DNA from 2 places in the Kitasatospora sp. GAS1066B genome. Region 1 is predicted to be linked to the other one. Evidence: riboswitches for the same ligand, from Rfam matches in the RefSeq annotation. Region 1 holds a riboswitch; the other holds the start of a gene.
The links. Region 1 has a riboswitch for cobalamin ahead of ABH937_RS16225 (HoxN/HupN/NixA family nickel/cobalt transporter). Riboswitches for the same ligand answer to the same signal wherever they lie in the genome.
Positions count from the first base shown of each region.

Region 2: another riboswitch for cobalamin. It lies ahead of ABH937_RS06125 (cobalamin biosynthesis protein); the one in region 1 lies ahead of ABH937_RS16225 (HoxN/HupN/NixA family nickel/cobalt transporter).

Region 1 is NZ_JBGCCO010000012.1:187,422-194,868, reverse strand. It holds gene ABH937_RS16235 (MBL fold metallo-hydrolase) at 1-574, shown strand, start outside; gene ABH937_RS16230 (ArsR/SmtB family transcription factor) at 596-1,006, opposite strand; cobalamin riboswitch at 1,090-1,330, shown strand; gene ABH937_RS16225 (HoxN/HupN/NixA family nickel/cobalt transporter) at 1,364-2,488, shown strand; gene ABH937_RS16220 (APC family permease) at 2,558-4,345, opposite strand; gene ABH937_RS16215 (hypothetical protein) at 4,598-5,134, shown strand; gene ABH937_RS16210 (RidA family protein) at 5,253-5,642, shown strand; gene ABH937_RS16205 (glycosyl hydrolase family 8) at 5,810-7,447, shown strand, end outside.
Region 2 is NZ_JBGCCO010000004.1:257,646-265,092, reverse strand. It holds gene ABH937_RS06140 (hypothetical protein) at 1-1,231, opposite strand, end outside; gene ABH937_RS06135 (hypothetical protein) at 1,446-2,573, opposite strand; gene ABH937_RS06130 (XRE family transcriptional regulator) at 2,709-3,428, opposite strand; cobalamin riboswitch at 3,667-3,802, shown strand; gene ABH937_RS06125 (cobalamin biosynthesis protein) at 3,857-4,954, shown strand; gene ABH937_RS06120 (cobyric acid synthase) at 4,951-6,471, shown strand; gene ABH937_RS06115 (putative cobaltochelatase) at 6,507-7,447, shown strand, end outside.

The DNA of each region.
Region 1 (7,447 bases):
GCGGGATGCCGACGCCGTCCGTTCCTTCTTCGGGTTGGGCGCTGGATTCGGGTCCGGCTCGGTCTCCGGCTCCGGCGGCTCCCAGCCCCTCGAAAACGTCACCTTCGACCTCGGCGGCCGAGTCCTGGAGGTCCTCGCCTCTCCGGGGCACCACCAAGCGGCGATCACCGTCTACGACCCGTGGACCGGGATCCTGCTCACCGGTGACACCGTGCTGCCGGGCCGCCTCTACGTGGCCGACTCCGCCGCGTTCCTGGCGACCATGGAGCGGCTGGTCGACTTCGCTGGCACCCGACCGATCACCCATGTGTTGGGCTGCCACGTCGAGATGACCACCCGCCCGGGCGTCGACTACCCGATCGGCGCCGCGTACCAGCCCGATGAGCGGGCACTCCAGATGAGCGTGGCGCAGCTGGTGGCGATCCGCGACGCGGCCGTCGCCGTCGCCGGTCGGCGGGGTGTGCACCGCTTCGACGACTTCCTGATCTACAACGAGCCGCGCAAGGTCGACATGGTCAAGCTGATCGCCCGTGGTCTGACGCACAAGCTGGTGACCCGACTCAAGACGGCGTAGCGAGAAGTCGCGGCCCCGCCGTCAGTCCTGCTGCGGCACCTGCGGCACCCGCCGGACGTGCGGGATGTGTGGCAGCTGCGGCATCGGGTCCAGCAGGGCGGCCACGTCGGGGTCGAGCAGCTGGTAGCGGACCACCCGGCCGTCCTTCGCCGCCGTCACGGTGCCCGAGGCGCGCAGCAGGCGCAGCGTCTGGGAGACGGCGGTCTCGCTGATGCCGGTGGCGAGGGCGAGGTCCGTGACGGCGATCGGGCCGGCGCGGTGGATGGCCAGCAGCAGGGCCAGGCGGCTCGGTTCGGCGAGCAGCGAGAAGCGGGCGGCCCAGGCGCGGACGCTCTCCGGGGCGCCGATGCCGGCGATGGCGTCGCAGACGGTGTGCTCGTCGATCGCGCGCCGGTGTGCGCGGTCCTCCGGTACCAGGTGCATGGGAGTCATCTTCGCCACCGTGCGCCGGTGATGTCCACCACAGCTGAACACCTGCGGAAGTATGCAGGCTTGTGGCCGAGCGGGCCGGGCCCTAGGTTGTTCACCGCCGTGGTGTTCGGGAAGACCGGTGCACTGTGCCTTGTCACAGGAGTCCGGAGCGGCCCTCGCCACTGTTATCGGGAAGTTCTCGCACCACTCTCGCCCGCGACGGCGGGAGGTCACTGGATGCCTTGGCGTCTGGGAAGGCCGGGTGCGGGGACGTTCGACTCTCCGCGCCCTTCGGGAGGTCGGTACCCCAAAGCCAGGAGACCGGCCACGGCACCGCACGACGAACTGTCCACGAGGTGCTGGAGAGGCTGCCCTGAGATGACCATGCCCGAAACCGCTTCCGCGAGCGCGTCCGCCCTGTCCGCGGGCGCCGCAACCCCCTCCCTCAGCTGGCAGAGACGGGACTGGATCCGTACCGGCGGCCTGCTGGCGGTGATCCTGGCCATGCACGTGGTCGCCTTCTTCGTCCTGATCACGATGGTCGCCCCGCACCGCTACACCGTCGGCAACCAGGTCTTCGGTCTGGGCCTGGGCGTCACCGCCTACACCTTGGGCATGCGCCACGCCTTCGACGCCGACCACATAGCGGCGATCGACAACACCACGCGCAAGTTGATGGCCGACGGCAAGCGGCCGATCTCGGTCGGCTTCTGGTTCGCGCTCGGCCACTCCACCATCGTGGTGGTGCTGGCGGGCCTGGTCGCGGCCGGTGCCCAGGTGGTCGGCACCCTGACCGACGACAACTCGGGTGCCCACAAGATGCTCGGCCTGGTCTCCACCAGCGTCTCGGGCGGGTTCCTCTACCTGATCGCGGCGCTCAACCTGGTCTCGCTGGCCGGGATCCACCGGGTGTTCAAGGCGATGCGGGCGGGCCAGTTCGACGAGCACGAGCTGGAGAAGCACCTGGACAACCGCGGCTTCATGAACCGCATCCTGGGCCGGCTGACCAAGTCGATCACCCGCCCCGGCCAGATGTACCCGATCGGGCTGCTGTTCGGCATCGGGTTCGACACCGCGACCGAGGTCACGCTGATGGTGATGGCCGGCTCCGGCGCCGCCGCCGGCCTGCCCTGGTACGCGATCCTCTGCCTGCCGTTGCTCTTCGCCTCCGGCATGAGCCTGTTCGACACCCTCGACGGCACCTTCATGAACTTCGCCTACCACTGGGCGTTCTCCAACCCGACCCGCAAGGTCTACTACAACCTCACCATCACGGGGCTGTCGATCGCCGTCGCCTTCCTGATCGGCACCATCGAGCTGGTCGGCGTGCTGCACGACCAACTCGGCCTGACCGACCCGGTCACCGGCTGGGTCTCCGGCGTCGACCTGAACAACGTCGGCTTCGTCATCGTCGGACTCTTCGTGGTGGTCTGGGCCGGCGCGCTGACGTACTGGCGGCTGGCGAAGGTCGAGCAGCGCTGGCCGGGTGCCGAACGGAGCTGAACCGGCAGTAGCTGGACCGACTCTGACGACCCGTCAGGTGCGAGGGTGGCACGGCGCGCGGCGGGTCTGTCAGTCCGGGATCGGGAGCCGCAGGCGCAGGCGGCAGATGACCGCGTCGGTGTGCTGGCGGATCGCGCGGTCGAGGAGGACGCCGCGCTGGTTCTGCAGCAGCCGCTGCCAGGGGTGCGGCAGGTGCAGCTCGGGGATCAGCACCACCAGCCGATCGTGCTCGTCGGCCGCCGCCAGCTCGCGCAGGTGGTCCACGATCGGCCGGGCCAACGAGCGCGAGCGGCTGGCCAGCACGGTCAGTGGCACCCGCGGGTGCCACTGGTTCCAGGCCTCCAGGAGCTGCTCCGCGCTCGGCCCGTCCTCGTCCTCGGGGTGCACCACGGTCACCGCGCGCACCTCGTCGCCCAGCGACAGCGCGATGCCGAGCGCCTCCTGGGTCAGCCGGTTGACCGCGCCGACCGGCACGATCACCAGCGAGCGCAGCTGCTGCGGCGGTTCGGGCACCTCACCGACGTGCAGGGCCAGGCCGATCCGCGCGTAGCTGCGGTGGATCGACTCGAAGAGCGTGACCAGCACGGCCACCGCCAGGAAGACCAGCCAGCCGCCCTTGTCGAACTTGGCGATCAGCTCGATCACGGTCGCCGCCGCCGTGAGCACCGCGCCGATCCCGTTGAGCAGTGCCCGGCCGTGCCAGCCGGGACCGCGCTCCAGGCGCCAGTGCCGCACCATGCCGATCTGGGAGATGGTGAAGCCGATGAAGACGCCGATCGCGAAGACCGGGACCAGCGCCTGGGTGTTGCCCTGTGCGCCGATCAGCAGCACCAGCGCCGCGCCCGCCAGCACCAGCACCCCGTGCCGGTAGACCTGCCGGTCGGCGCGCAGTGCGAAGACGTGCGGCACGTGGTGGTCGCGGGCCAGCAGCGAGGTGAGCACCGGCATCCCGCCGAACGAGGTGTTCGCCGCCAGGGCCAGCAGGGCGGTGGTGCTGAACTGGACGACGTAGAAAGCCACGTTGTGGCCGAGCGCGGCTTCGGTGAGCTGGGCGAGCAAGGTCTTGGTGGGGTTCGGCGCGACCTGGAAGTGACGGATCAGCAGCGAGAGGCCGATCAGCATGCTGCCGAGCAGCCCGCCGAGTGCGATCTCGGTGCGCTGCGCGCGCTGCACCCGGGGCTTGCGGAAGGTCGGCACGGCGTTGGCGATCGCCTCCACCCCGGTCAGCGCCGCGCAGCCGGAGGCGAAGGCCTTGAGCAGCAGCAGGACGCCGACGCTCTCGGTGGCCGCCGCCGCGTGGGTGGGCTCGGTCACCGGGTTGGTACGCAGCAGGCCGACCAGGATCACCGTGAAGATCGCCACCACGAAGACCACCGTCGGCAGGATCAGGATCTTGGCCGACTCGGCGACGCCGTACAGGTTGACCGCGGTGATCACGGCGAGCACCACCACGCAGAGCACCACCCGGTCGGCGTAGAGGGAGGGGAACGCGGACGTCAGCGCGGCCACGCCGGCCGAGACCGAGACCGCGACGTTCAGTACGTAGTCGATGATCAGCGAGGCGGCGGCGACCAGGCTGACCCGCCGGCCCAGGTGTGCCTTGGCCACCGCGTAGGCGCCGCCGCCGTTCGGGAAGGCGGCGATCACCTGGCGGTAGGAGAAGGTCAGCGCGGCCAGCAGCACGACGATCGCCAGGGTCACCGGCAGGGTGTAGTTCAGCCCCTGGCTGCCGGCCACGGCCAGCACGAGCACGATCGCCTCGGGCCCGTACGCGACGGAGGCCAGCGCGTCGAGGGAGAGCGCGGCCAGGCCCTGCGGAACCGTCAGCCGATCGCGTTCGCTGCTCGCCTCGGGCATCTCCACCACCTCGTGTCGTCACTGCGTCCAGGGTGACGCTAGTGGCGGGGTGCTGAGCGAGGCCGATCTGACGCGCGGTCAGTGGGCCGGTCGGGGGCTCGCGTGACGGTGCGCCCGCCGATCGGCACTCACGGCCGTGCTCAGTACCACTGCGCTCGGCGCCTCGGCTCGCAGCACGCCGGCGATCAGCACCCCTGGATCTGCCTCGCGGAGACCCTGGCACTGAGCCGTCCGCCACCCGATGATGGGGGAATGACCACTCATCAGGTTCCCTCGGCGGCCTCGACGCTGCCGTCAGCGGTGGACGAGCGGGCCCTGCTCGCGCTCGCCGCCGGCCACCACACCCGCACCATCCGGCCGTTCGCCACTCGGGAGGCCGGCGGCCACCTGCTGAAGGTGTACGCGATCGAGGCACCGGGGCGCGCCCTGACCGAGCTCGACCTGGCGCCGTTGGTGGACCTCGCCGCCGGGCACCTGGCGGGCGGCGCGGCCCGGGGCTCGCTGGGGCTCGCCGTGCTGATCGCGCACGCGGGCGCGGACGGCGACTACATCCTGGTGCACAGCTGGATCGAGGGGCACATGTCCGATCTGGCGATCTTCATCGGTCCGGCCGGGAAGCCCGAGCAACTCCGGCCCGGGCGAGCTGGGTTGGCGCCGTGCGTCTGGGAGGCCGCGGTACTGGCGCACGAGCGGGAGGCGTTCGTCCGGCAGGTGCTGGACGGCACCGGGACAGCGGCGGAGCGGCTGACGGTGTGGGGTGCGGACCTGCTGGCGGGGGAGTCGCGCTGACTTCCGCTCGCCGGCGCTGACTTGCGTCCCCGTGGCGCCGACAGCACGCCCGCGATGCCGACTTGCGACCGCGCGGCGGCGGTGGACGGGTGCCGCGTCGGTCGCCTAGCGTTCGATCATGACAGAGCGACGTGCGATCCTCAGCGGTTCCACCTTCGAGGAGCAGATCGGCTATGCCCGGGCCGTCGTCGACGGCGACTGGGTGCATGTGTCGGGTACCACCGGCTTCGACTACACGACGATGACCATCTCGGACGACGTGGTGGAGCAGGCCGAGCAGTGCCTGCGCAACATCGGGGCCGCACTGGAGGAGGCCGGCTGCGGCTTCGCCGATGTGGTGCGGGTGCGCTACCTGCTGCCTGAGCGCGCGGACTTCGAGCCGTGCTGGCCGGTGCTGCGGCGCTGCTTCGGCGAGGTCAGGCCGGCCGCGACGATGCTGGTGTGCGGCCTCGCGGATGTCCGGATGAAGATCGAGATCGAGGTCTACGCCCGCCGGGCGACGGCGTAGCCGCCCGGGCCGGCCGCAGCCCCACCCCTGGCGGACTGCGGCCCCCCTCGGGGGCAGCACCTTGGACGAGGTCAGCCCACCCAGTTCTGGCGGCGCCCCTTGACAGCATCTCGTAAGGAAGCTTTCCTAACTATCGCCCAACTCCGCCCCCCACGAAGGAGTTCCGCGTGCGAACCCACTGGAAGACCCCGGTCGCCTCCGTGCTGACGGGATGCCTGATCGGGCTCTCGCTCACCGCGCTGGCCGCGGCGCCCGCCCAGGCCGCCGCCACCCCCACCCACCCGTTCCCGACTCACGTGACCTACCAGGTCGGCGTCCTGCCCTCGGCTTCCCAGGCCGCCCGCGACGCCGCCGTGGAGAAGCAGTACAGCGCGTGGAAGTCCACCTACCTGGTGCACGGTTGCGCGAGCAACGAGTACTACGTGTCCACCAAGGGCGACGGCGACGCGACCAACAACGGCCCGGTCTCCGAAGGACAGGGCTACGGCATGAACATCGTGCCGCTGATGGCCGGTTACGACGCCGGCGCGCAGGCCGAGTTCAACGGCCTGTGGCAGCTGGTCAAGGACCACGAGGACCAGTACGGCCTGATGCAGTGGCAGTTGGACGGCAAGACCTGCAAGTACTACAGCAGTGGTACCCCGGACGCGGCCACCGACGGCGACCTGGACATCGGCTACGGCCTGATCCTGGCCGACCAGCAGTGGGGCGGCTACACCGCTGACGCCAAGGCCTGGCTGGCCTCCTTCTACGCCCATGACGTGGCCCCCGACGGACACCTGAAGTGCGAGGACGACGGTCCGAACACCGACACCCGCCCCTCCGACCAGATGCTCGACCACCTGCGGGCGTTCGCGGCCTACGACACCTCGCACGACTGGAACAAGGTGATCCAGCGCACCGAGGCGCTGGACCGCGCTTTCACCGCCGCCTACTCCTCCAGCGCGGGCCTGCTCTCCGACTTCGTGGTCAACGCCGACACCAGCAGCCCGAAGCCGGCGCCGGCCAACTACCAGGAGAACCAGCCGGACAACATCGTCGGCTACAACTCGATCCGGGTGCCCTGGCACATGGGCACCGACGCGCTGCTCAACGGGAGCTCGACGGCAGCGGCGGAGTACGCGCTCGCCACCAAGGAGAGCGCTTGCCTGAAGGGCGAGTCGGGTGGCAACCCGCAGAACGTCTACCCGCACACGAACCTGAACTGCACCCCGTACAGCACCTCCGACCAGGCGGAGGAGGCGGGGGACGCGGTCGGTCCGGCGGCGATGGCCTCGGGTGACCAGGCGTGGACCGACACGATCTGGAACTACCTGTCGACCAATCCGTTCGGCGACGGCTACTACGGCGAGACGATCAAGACGCTGGTGGACATCGTGATGGCGGGCGACTACTGGAGCCCGGCGAGCGGCGGCACCTCGGCCAACGACTTCTCGCTCTCGGCCTCCCCGGCCACCGGCTCGGTGGCGGCGGGCTCGGGCGCGAGCGTGACCGTCGGTACGGCGGTCACCTCCGGCAGCGCGCAGTCGGTGGCGCTGACCGCCTCGGGCCTGCCGGCCGGCGCGAGCGCCTCGTTCAGCCCGGTCTCGGTGACCGCGGGTTCGTCCGCCACCCTGAGCCTCGCCACCAGCACCACGACTCCATCCGGTCGTTACCCCATCACCATCACCGGAACGGCCGCCTCCGGCACGCACACCGCGACCTACACCCTCACCGTGACCGGGTCGAGCGGTGGCGGCTGCACCGCGGCGCAGCTGCTGGGCAACCCGGGCTTCGAGAACGGCACCAACGGCGCACCCTGGACC
Region 2 (7,447 bases), on a different contig from region 1:
CGCCGCCCTCGTCCAGCTGCTCGGCCAGCCAGAGCAGGGCGTAGGGGCGCAGCACCGGGTTGTCGACGGTCGCCCGGACCGCCTGCTCGGCGGTGCCGCCGGCCACCCGCAGCGCCTCGAAGGCGAGCCCGCGCAGCAGCGCGTCCTCGCCCTGGGCGGCCTCCAGCAGCTCGGCCACCGCGCGGTCCACCGGACGGGCCGCGACCCAGGCCCGGTACTCGGCGCGGGCCGGGCCGGGCGAGTAGTTCGCGCAGGCGTCGAGGAGTTCCAGGGCGCTCTGCTCGATGTGGCCGGCCTCGGTCTGGGCGACCGTGCAGATGTCCTCCAGCTTGGCGCGCACCGCCCAGTGGCCGAGCGGCGAGAGCTCGGCGGCGGCGTCCGCGCGGACCACGGCGCCGACGGCGGCCAGGCCGTCGAGCATCCAGTCCAGCACGGCGGCGATGTCCGAGGGCGCGGGCGGGGTGTCGATCTGCGGCTCGCGGCAGGTGCCGCGGACGGCCGAGACGGCGGAGGCCGCGTGCGGGACCGGCGACAGCGTCGCGAAGCCCGTACCGGAGCCGTGCCGGCGCTCGTCCAGGCCGCGGCGGAGCAGCTCCATCAACTCGCTCTCGGCGACCGGGCCGTCCACCAGGTGGAGGAAGGAGAGCAGCTGCGGCGCCTGGTCGACGGCCTGGCCGGCGAGCACCGCGAAGACCCCGCGCAGCGCGGCCGGCGGGACCGGCGCGAGCAGCGTCCAGGCGTCGAAGAGCGCGGACCAGCCGCGCAGCACGGCCTCGTCGTCGTGCTCCCAGGCGTGCAGCCGCCAGCCGGGGGCCGCGCCGCCGTCCCGGGGCTCGACCAGGCCGACCAGCAGCGCCTGGCCCCATGCCTTCGCGGCGGCGCCCACCGTCATCGCCAGCGCTCGGCCGGCCGCCCGGGCGTCGTCGGGGAGCAGTTCGCCGCGCTTGTCGACGGCCGCCAGCTCGCCGGCCCAGCGCGCGATGCGGACCGCGTCGGCGAGCATCCGGCGGGCCGGCGGGGCCAGCTCGGCGGGTCCGGGGAAGCCGTCGGGCAGCGGCACGCGACCGCGGCCCGGAGCCGGCTTGGGGGTGCGTCGACGGGTGGCGGCAGGGCGGCCCGGCTGCGCACTGTCGGCGCGGCGGGCCGTACCGGGTAGACGGGTCACCGTCGCGCCGGTACCCGTGGTCGGCGGGAGCGGGGCATCACGGTCGCGCGGATTCCGAGACGTCACGCCGTGCAGTCTTCCCCGTGTACGGGGCTTCTGTCACATCGAGTTCGGCGCGTCTTCGGCAGATCGAGGTTGCCGGGGTGGCCGACTCGGGGCAAGAGCGGCCAAACCGGGCCCAGGGACAGTGCGGTGACCTGTGCACGACAGTAGCGGGGGCACGGACCGTGGTCAAGAGGTGACCGAACGCACCCTGTGGGACGAGGCCCCAGGACGAGATTCAGAGCAGCGGGGTCAGGAAGCGGCGCAGCGCCTCCTCGTACCCGTGCGGGTCGGCGTTCCAGAGCGCCGCGTGCCCGGCGTCGGGGATGCGGCGCAGGCTCACCAGGTCCGGTCGCTGGTCGGCCAGCCGCCGGGCGGCGTCGAACGGGGCGACGGCGTCCTGCGGGCTGTGCAGCAGCAGGGCCGGGACGTCCAGTTCGACGCCGTCGGCGAGCTTGGCGAATCCCGCCGGATCCACCCCGGTGCGCCCCTCGGCGGCCAGCGCGCCCAACCGCCCGGCCAGCGCGCCGGGCATCCCGGCCCGGGCCGCGACGCCGCGCACCGAGGCCGACCAGTCGAGCACCGGCGAGTCCAGGATCAGCCCGGCCAGCTGGGGGCGGTACTCCGATTCGGCGGCGGTGCGCAGCACCATGGCCGCGCCGACCGACCAGCCGTAGAGCACGATCCGCCCGGCGCCGGCCTCCTTGGCGAACCGGATCGCCGCCTCGACGTCGCGCCACTCGGTCTCGCCGAAGTGGCCGATCCCATCCGGCGAGGCCGGCGCGCCCTGGTCGCCCCGGTAGCTGATCACCAGGGCGGGCAGGTTGAGCCGCTGGAGCAGCGGCAGCACCGGCAGCGCCTGGCGGCGCTCGGCCAGCCGCCCGTGCACCAGGATCACCCAGGTACCGCGCACCGCCGGGACGTACCAGGCGGGCAGCGCGCCGAGCTCGCCGTCGACCAGCACGTCCATGTAGTCCAGGCCGCAGGCCGAGCCCGGGTCGCCGCGCAGCACCCAGGGGCTCAGCTCGACCTCGGCGCCGGCCGCGGGCGGGCTGCCGGCGGTCAGCTCCAGGCGGCGGGTGACGGTCTGCGGGCCGGTGCGCAGGACCGCACCGACCACCGCGTGACCGCCGGGCCAGTCCAGCGCGTAGCGGCCGCGCCGGGAGGCGGCCACCGTCCGGGTCAGGGTGACCTCCTCGGGGCCGATCTCGTGCACCCGCAGCGCGGGCTCGCCCTTGCGGTCGCCGTCCTCGGCGAGCTCGGGGCGCAGGCTCAGGTCGGAGACCCGACGCCCGATCAGCAGGGCGGCCACACCCGCTCCGGCGGCGACGGCGGTGGCTGCGGCGACGGCGGTTCTCCAACGCATGGGTTTCTCCCTGGAGTGGTGGCGGCGGCGCGGACACGACGTTTCCAGTCCATCGCGAGCCTCGCCTCGCGGCCACCGCTGGGGCGCCGTCCGGGCTCGGCCGGGGACACCGGGCAGAGCGCCGCGAGCCGTGGCTCAGACCCGCAGGCCGCCGATGTCCTGGGCCGCCAGCAGGGTCCAGAACCGGTCGATCGGCGCCTGCTCCGGCTGCTGCGGCGCGGGCGCGGCGGGGGTCGACGAGCCCCAGCTGCCCGCGCCCCAGTGGCCGGCGGTCGCCTGGCGTTCGCTCTGCAGCGCGGCCAGCACCCGGCCCAGGGTCTCCCGGGGCACCGGAACCAGCTTGCCGATCGCCTTCGACTGGGCCTGCCAGCGGCCGTCCACGCACTGGCGCAGCCGCTGCTCCAGCTCCTGCTCGGCGCCCTGGACCCGGACCAGGTCGCGCAGGGTCAGGCCGAGCGCCTCGGCCAGCGCGGCGCTCTGCTCCTCGTTCCCGGTCCACCGCCCGGTCAGCTCGGCGTCGGCGTAGCTGCGCAGGCCGATGCCGATCCGGGTCGCGGCCTGCTCCTGGCTGAGCTCGCGGGCCACCCGGAAGTCGCGCAGCGTGGCCGGCGCCACGCCCATCAGCTGCACCGCCGGGCACCAGAGCGCGCGGGCCAGCGCGATCAGCTCCTCCTCGGTGGGGTGCAGCTCGCCGCTCTCCCAGCCGAGCACGTGGGTGGGGAGCAGGCGCACGCCGTGCGCGGCCAGCGCCCCGGTCAGCTGCTCGGAGGTCAGGCCGAGGCCGACGCGGTGCGCCCGGGCGGCCTGCGGGGAGAACGGGACCGGGGTGGGGGCCGGCGGCCGGCTTCTTCGCATGAGCCGAACGCTAGGGCCGGGGTCCGCGCACCCCCAGTCGCCGAACGCACGAAGCCACGCGACGGGCCGTCAACCGCCCTTGGACGATTCACCAACGGCCGGCGCCCCACCCGCACCACTACTCGGAGGTAATAACGGTTTCGCCGCACCATCCGCTCGTGTGATCAACCAGTCCCGAGGCCTGGTTGACTCCCCGTTCGCACGCGTGATGGGATCCATGGGCCAAACGGAGGCAAGGAGAGGAAGCCGGTGCGAATCCGGCGCGGTCCCGCCACTGTCACCGGGGAGCACGCCCGACGCATGGTCACGGCAACCCGCCACAGGGTCGTTGGAAGGCCCGGGCGTGTGTCAGCCACCCGGGAGCCAGGAGACTCTCGCCGCCGGTACGTCGATCCAGGGCGCGGACCCTGAGTGAGGACACGCGACACATGGCGGGGGTTTTCCACCGCGCGCTTCCGTACGCCCTCGGCGCCCTGGCCGGCTATGCCGCCGACGCCCGGTTCGGCGATCCGCGACGCGGCCATCCGGTGGCCGCCTTCGGCCGCGCGGCCACCCGGCTCGAACACACGCTCTGGCGCGACCACCGCGGCGCCGGAGCCCTGCACACCGCCCTCTGCGTGGGCGCGGTGGCAGGCGGCGCGGCGGGGCTCGCCCGGCTGCTGGACCACGGCCCGCGCCGGGACGGCGCGCTGCTGACCGCCGCTGCCACCTGGACCGTGCTCGGCGGCAGCTCGCTCACCCGCGAGGCACGCACCATCGGCGCCGCGCTGACGGCCGGTGACCTGGCCGCCGCGCGGCAGCGCCTGCCGCACCTGTGCGGGCGCGACCCGAGCGGTCTTGACCAGCAGCAGATCGCCCGCGCCGTGGTCGAGTCGGTGGCCGAGAACACCGCCGACGCCGTGGTGAACGCCTTGGTCTGGGGCGCGCTGGCGGGCGCGCCCGGCCTGCTGGGCTTTCGCGCCGTCAACACGCTGGACGCGATGGTCGGCCACAAGTCACCGCGGTACCGCCGGTTCGGCTGGGCGGCTGCCCGGCTCGACGACCTGGCCGGCTGGCCCGGCGCCCGGCTGACCGCGCTGCTCACGGTGGCGGCGGCCGAGCACCGGGGTACCGCCTGGCGGGTGTGGCGGCGGGACGGCGGCGCGCACCCGAGCCCGAACGCCGGGCAGGCCGAGTCGGCCTTCGCGGGCGCGCTCGGCGTGCGGCTCGGTGGCACCTTGCGCTATGCCTACGAGCCGAAGGGCGCGCCGGTGTCGAAAGAGACGAACGACAAGCGACCGAGGAACGAGGGAGCGCCGGAGCGAGGAACGTCGGCACCGGCTCAGGAGCGCCCGGAGGCGGGTGGGGAGTCACGCCAGCGCGTCGAGGAGCGGCCGGTGCTGGGCGCCGAGCTGCGCCCGGTGGCGGTGGCGGACATCGAACGGGCCTGCCGGCTGTCCCGCCGGGTGGGCCTGCTGGCGCTGGGGACCACGGTGGCACTGCGTGCCGCCGTGCTGGGCCGCGGCCCTGGGAGGGGACGGACATGAGCAACGCACTGCTGGTCGCGGGCACCACCTCGGACGCCGGGAAGAGCGTGGTGACCGCCGGGATCTGCCGCTGGCTGGCCCGCCGGGGCGTCAAGGTGGCGCCGTTCAAGGCGCAGAACATGTCGCTCAACTCGATGGTCACCCTGGACGGCGCGGAGATCGGCCGGGCCCAGGTGATGCAGGCGCAGGCCGCCCGGGTGGAGCCGGAGGCCGCGATGAACCCGGTGCTGCTCAAGCCCGGCGCCGACGGCCGCAGCCAGGTGGTGCTGCTGGGCCGGCCGATCGCGGAGGTGGGCGCGCTCGACTACCGCGAGCGCAAGCCCTACCTGCTGGAGCGCTCGTTGGAGTGCCTGGCCGACCTGCGCCGCCGGTTCGACGTGGTGATCTGCGAAGGGGCGGGCTCGCCGGCCGAGATCAACCTGCGGGACCGCGACATCGCCAACATGGGCCTGGCCCGGGCCGCCGAGCTGCCGGTGGTGGTGGTCGGCGACATCGACCGCGGCGGGGTCTTCGCCGCGATGTTCGGCACCCTGGCGCTGCTCTCGCCCGAGGACCAGCGGCTGGTGGCGGGCTGGCTGGTCAACAAGTTCCGCGGCGACGCCCGGCTGTTGCGCCCGGGCCTCGACATGCTGCACGAGATGACGGGGCGCCCGGTGCTCGGCACCCTGCCGATGCTGCCCGGTCTGTGGCTGGACGCCGAGGATTCGCTGGATCTCGGCGCGGTGGTGGACCGCTGCTCGGCGGGGCCGTACGGCGCCGAGGTGTTGCGGGTGGCCGTGCCGCGGCTGCCCAGGCTCTCCAACTTCACCGACCTGGACGCGCTGGCCCAGGAGCCGGGGGTGCTGGTCCGCTGGGCCACCCGCCCCGAGGAACTGGCCGACGCCGACCTGGTGGTGCTGCCCGGCACCCGGGCCACCGTCGCCGACCTGGCCTGGCTGCGCGAGCGCGGCCTGGAGAAGCCGCTGCGCGAGCGGGCGGCGGCCGGGCGGCCGGTGCTCGGGATCTGCGGCGGCTACCAGATGCTCGGGCGGCGGATCGTGGACGCCGTCGAGTCGGGCGCCGGTGCGGTGGCCGGGCTCGGACTGCTGCCCACCGCGGTCGAGTTCGGGCGGGAGAAGGTGCTCGGACGGCCGGTCGGCGAGGCCTACGGCGAGCGGGTCGTGGGCTACGAGATCCACCACGGTGTGGTGACGGTGGAGGGTGGCGCCCCCTTCCTGGACGGCTGCCGCGAGGGCGCGGTCTGGGGCACCACCTGGCACGGGGCGCTGGAGAACGACGGCTTCCGCCGGGCGTTCCTGCGCGAGGTCGCGGCGGTGGCGGGGCGGGACTTCGTCCCGGCGCCCGACACCTCGTTCGCCGCCGCCCGCGAGGAGCGGCTGGACCGGCTCGGGGATCTGATCGAGGAGCACGCCGACACGGACGCGCTGTGGCGGCTGATCGAGGGCGGGGTGGGCGGCACGCTGCCGTTCGTGCCGCCGGGAGCGCCGGCGGCGCGCGCAATGGAGGAGAGCCTGTGAGTGACGTCCGATACCCGTTCACCGCCATCGTCGGGATGGCGGACCTGCGGCTCGGCCTGCTGCTCAACGCGGTCTCGCCGGCCGTGGGCGGGGTGCTGGTGCGCGGCGAGAAAGGCACCGCGAAGTCGACCATGGTGCGGGCGCTGGCCGGGCTGCTGCCGTCGATCGCGGTGGTCGAGGGGTGCCGGTTCGCCTGCGACCCCGCCTCGCCGGACCCGCAGTGCCCGGATGGGCCGCACGCGGCCGGCCCGGTGGCGGACCGGGCCGCACGCCTGGTGGAGCTGCCGGTCGGCGTGACCGAGGACCGGATCGTCGGCTCGCTGGACCTGGAACGGGCGCTGGCCGAGGGCGTCAAGGCCTACGAGCCAGGCCTGCTGGCCCAGGCGCACCGGGGCGTGCTCTACATCGACGAGGTCAACCTGCTCCAGGACCACGTGGTGGACCTGCTGCTCGACGCGGCGGCGATGGGCCGCTCCTACGTGGAGCGCGAGGGCGTCTCGGTGCGGCACGCGGCGCGGTTCCTGCTGGTCGGCACGATGAACCCGGAAGAGGGCGAGCTGCGGCCGCAGTTGCTCGACCGGTTCGGGCTGACCGTGGAGATCGCGGCCACCCGGGACCCGGCGGAGCGGGCCGAGGTGGTCCGGCGGCGGCTGGCCTACGACGCGGATCCGGCGGCCTTCGCGACGGCGTGCGCGGCCCAGGAGCGGGCGCTGGCCGAGCGGATCACCACCGCGCGGGCGCTGCTGCCGTCCGTGCTGCTCGGGGATCCGGCGCTGCGTCAGATCACCGCCGTCTGCGCGGCCTTCGAGGTGGACGGGCTGCGCGCGGACATCGTGATGGCGCGCACCGCGGTCGCGCTGGCCGCCTGGGACGGGCGGACGGCGGTGAACGAGGAGGACGTGCGGCAGGCCGCGCGCCTCGCGCTGCCGCACCGGCGGCGGCGCAACCCGTTCGACGCGCCGGGGCTGGACGAGGA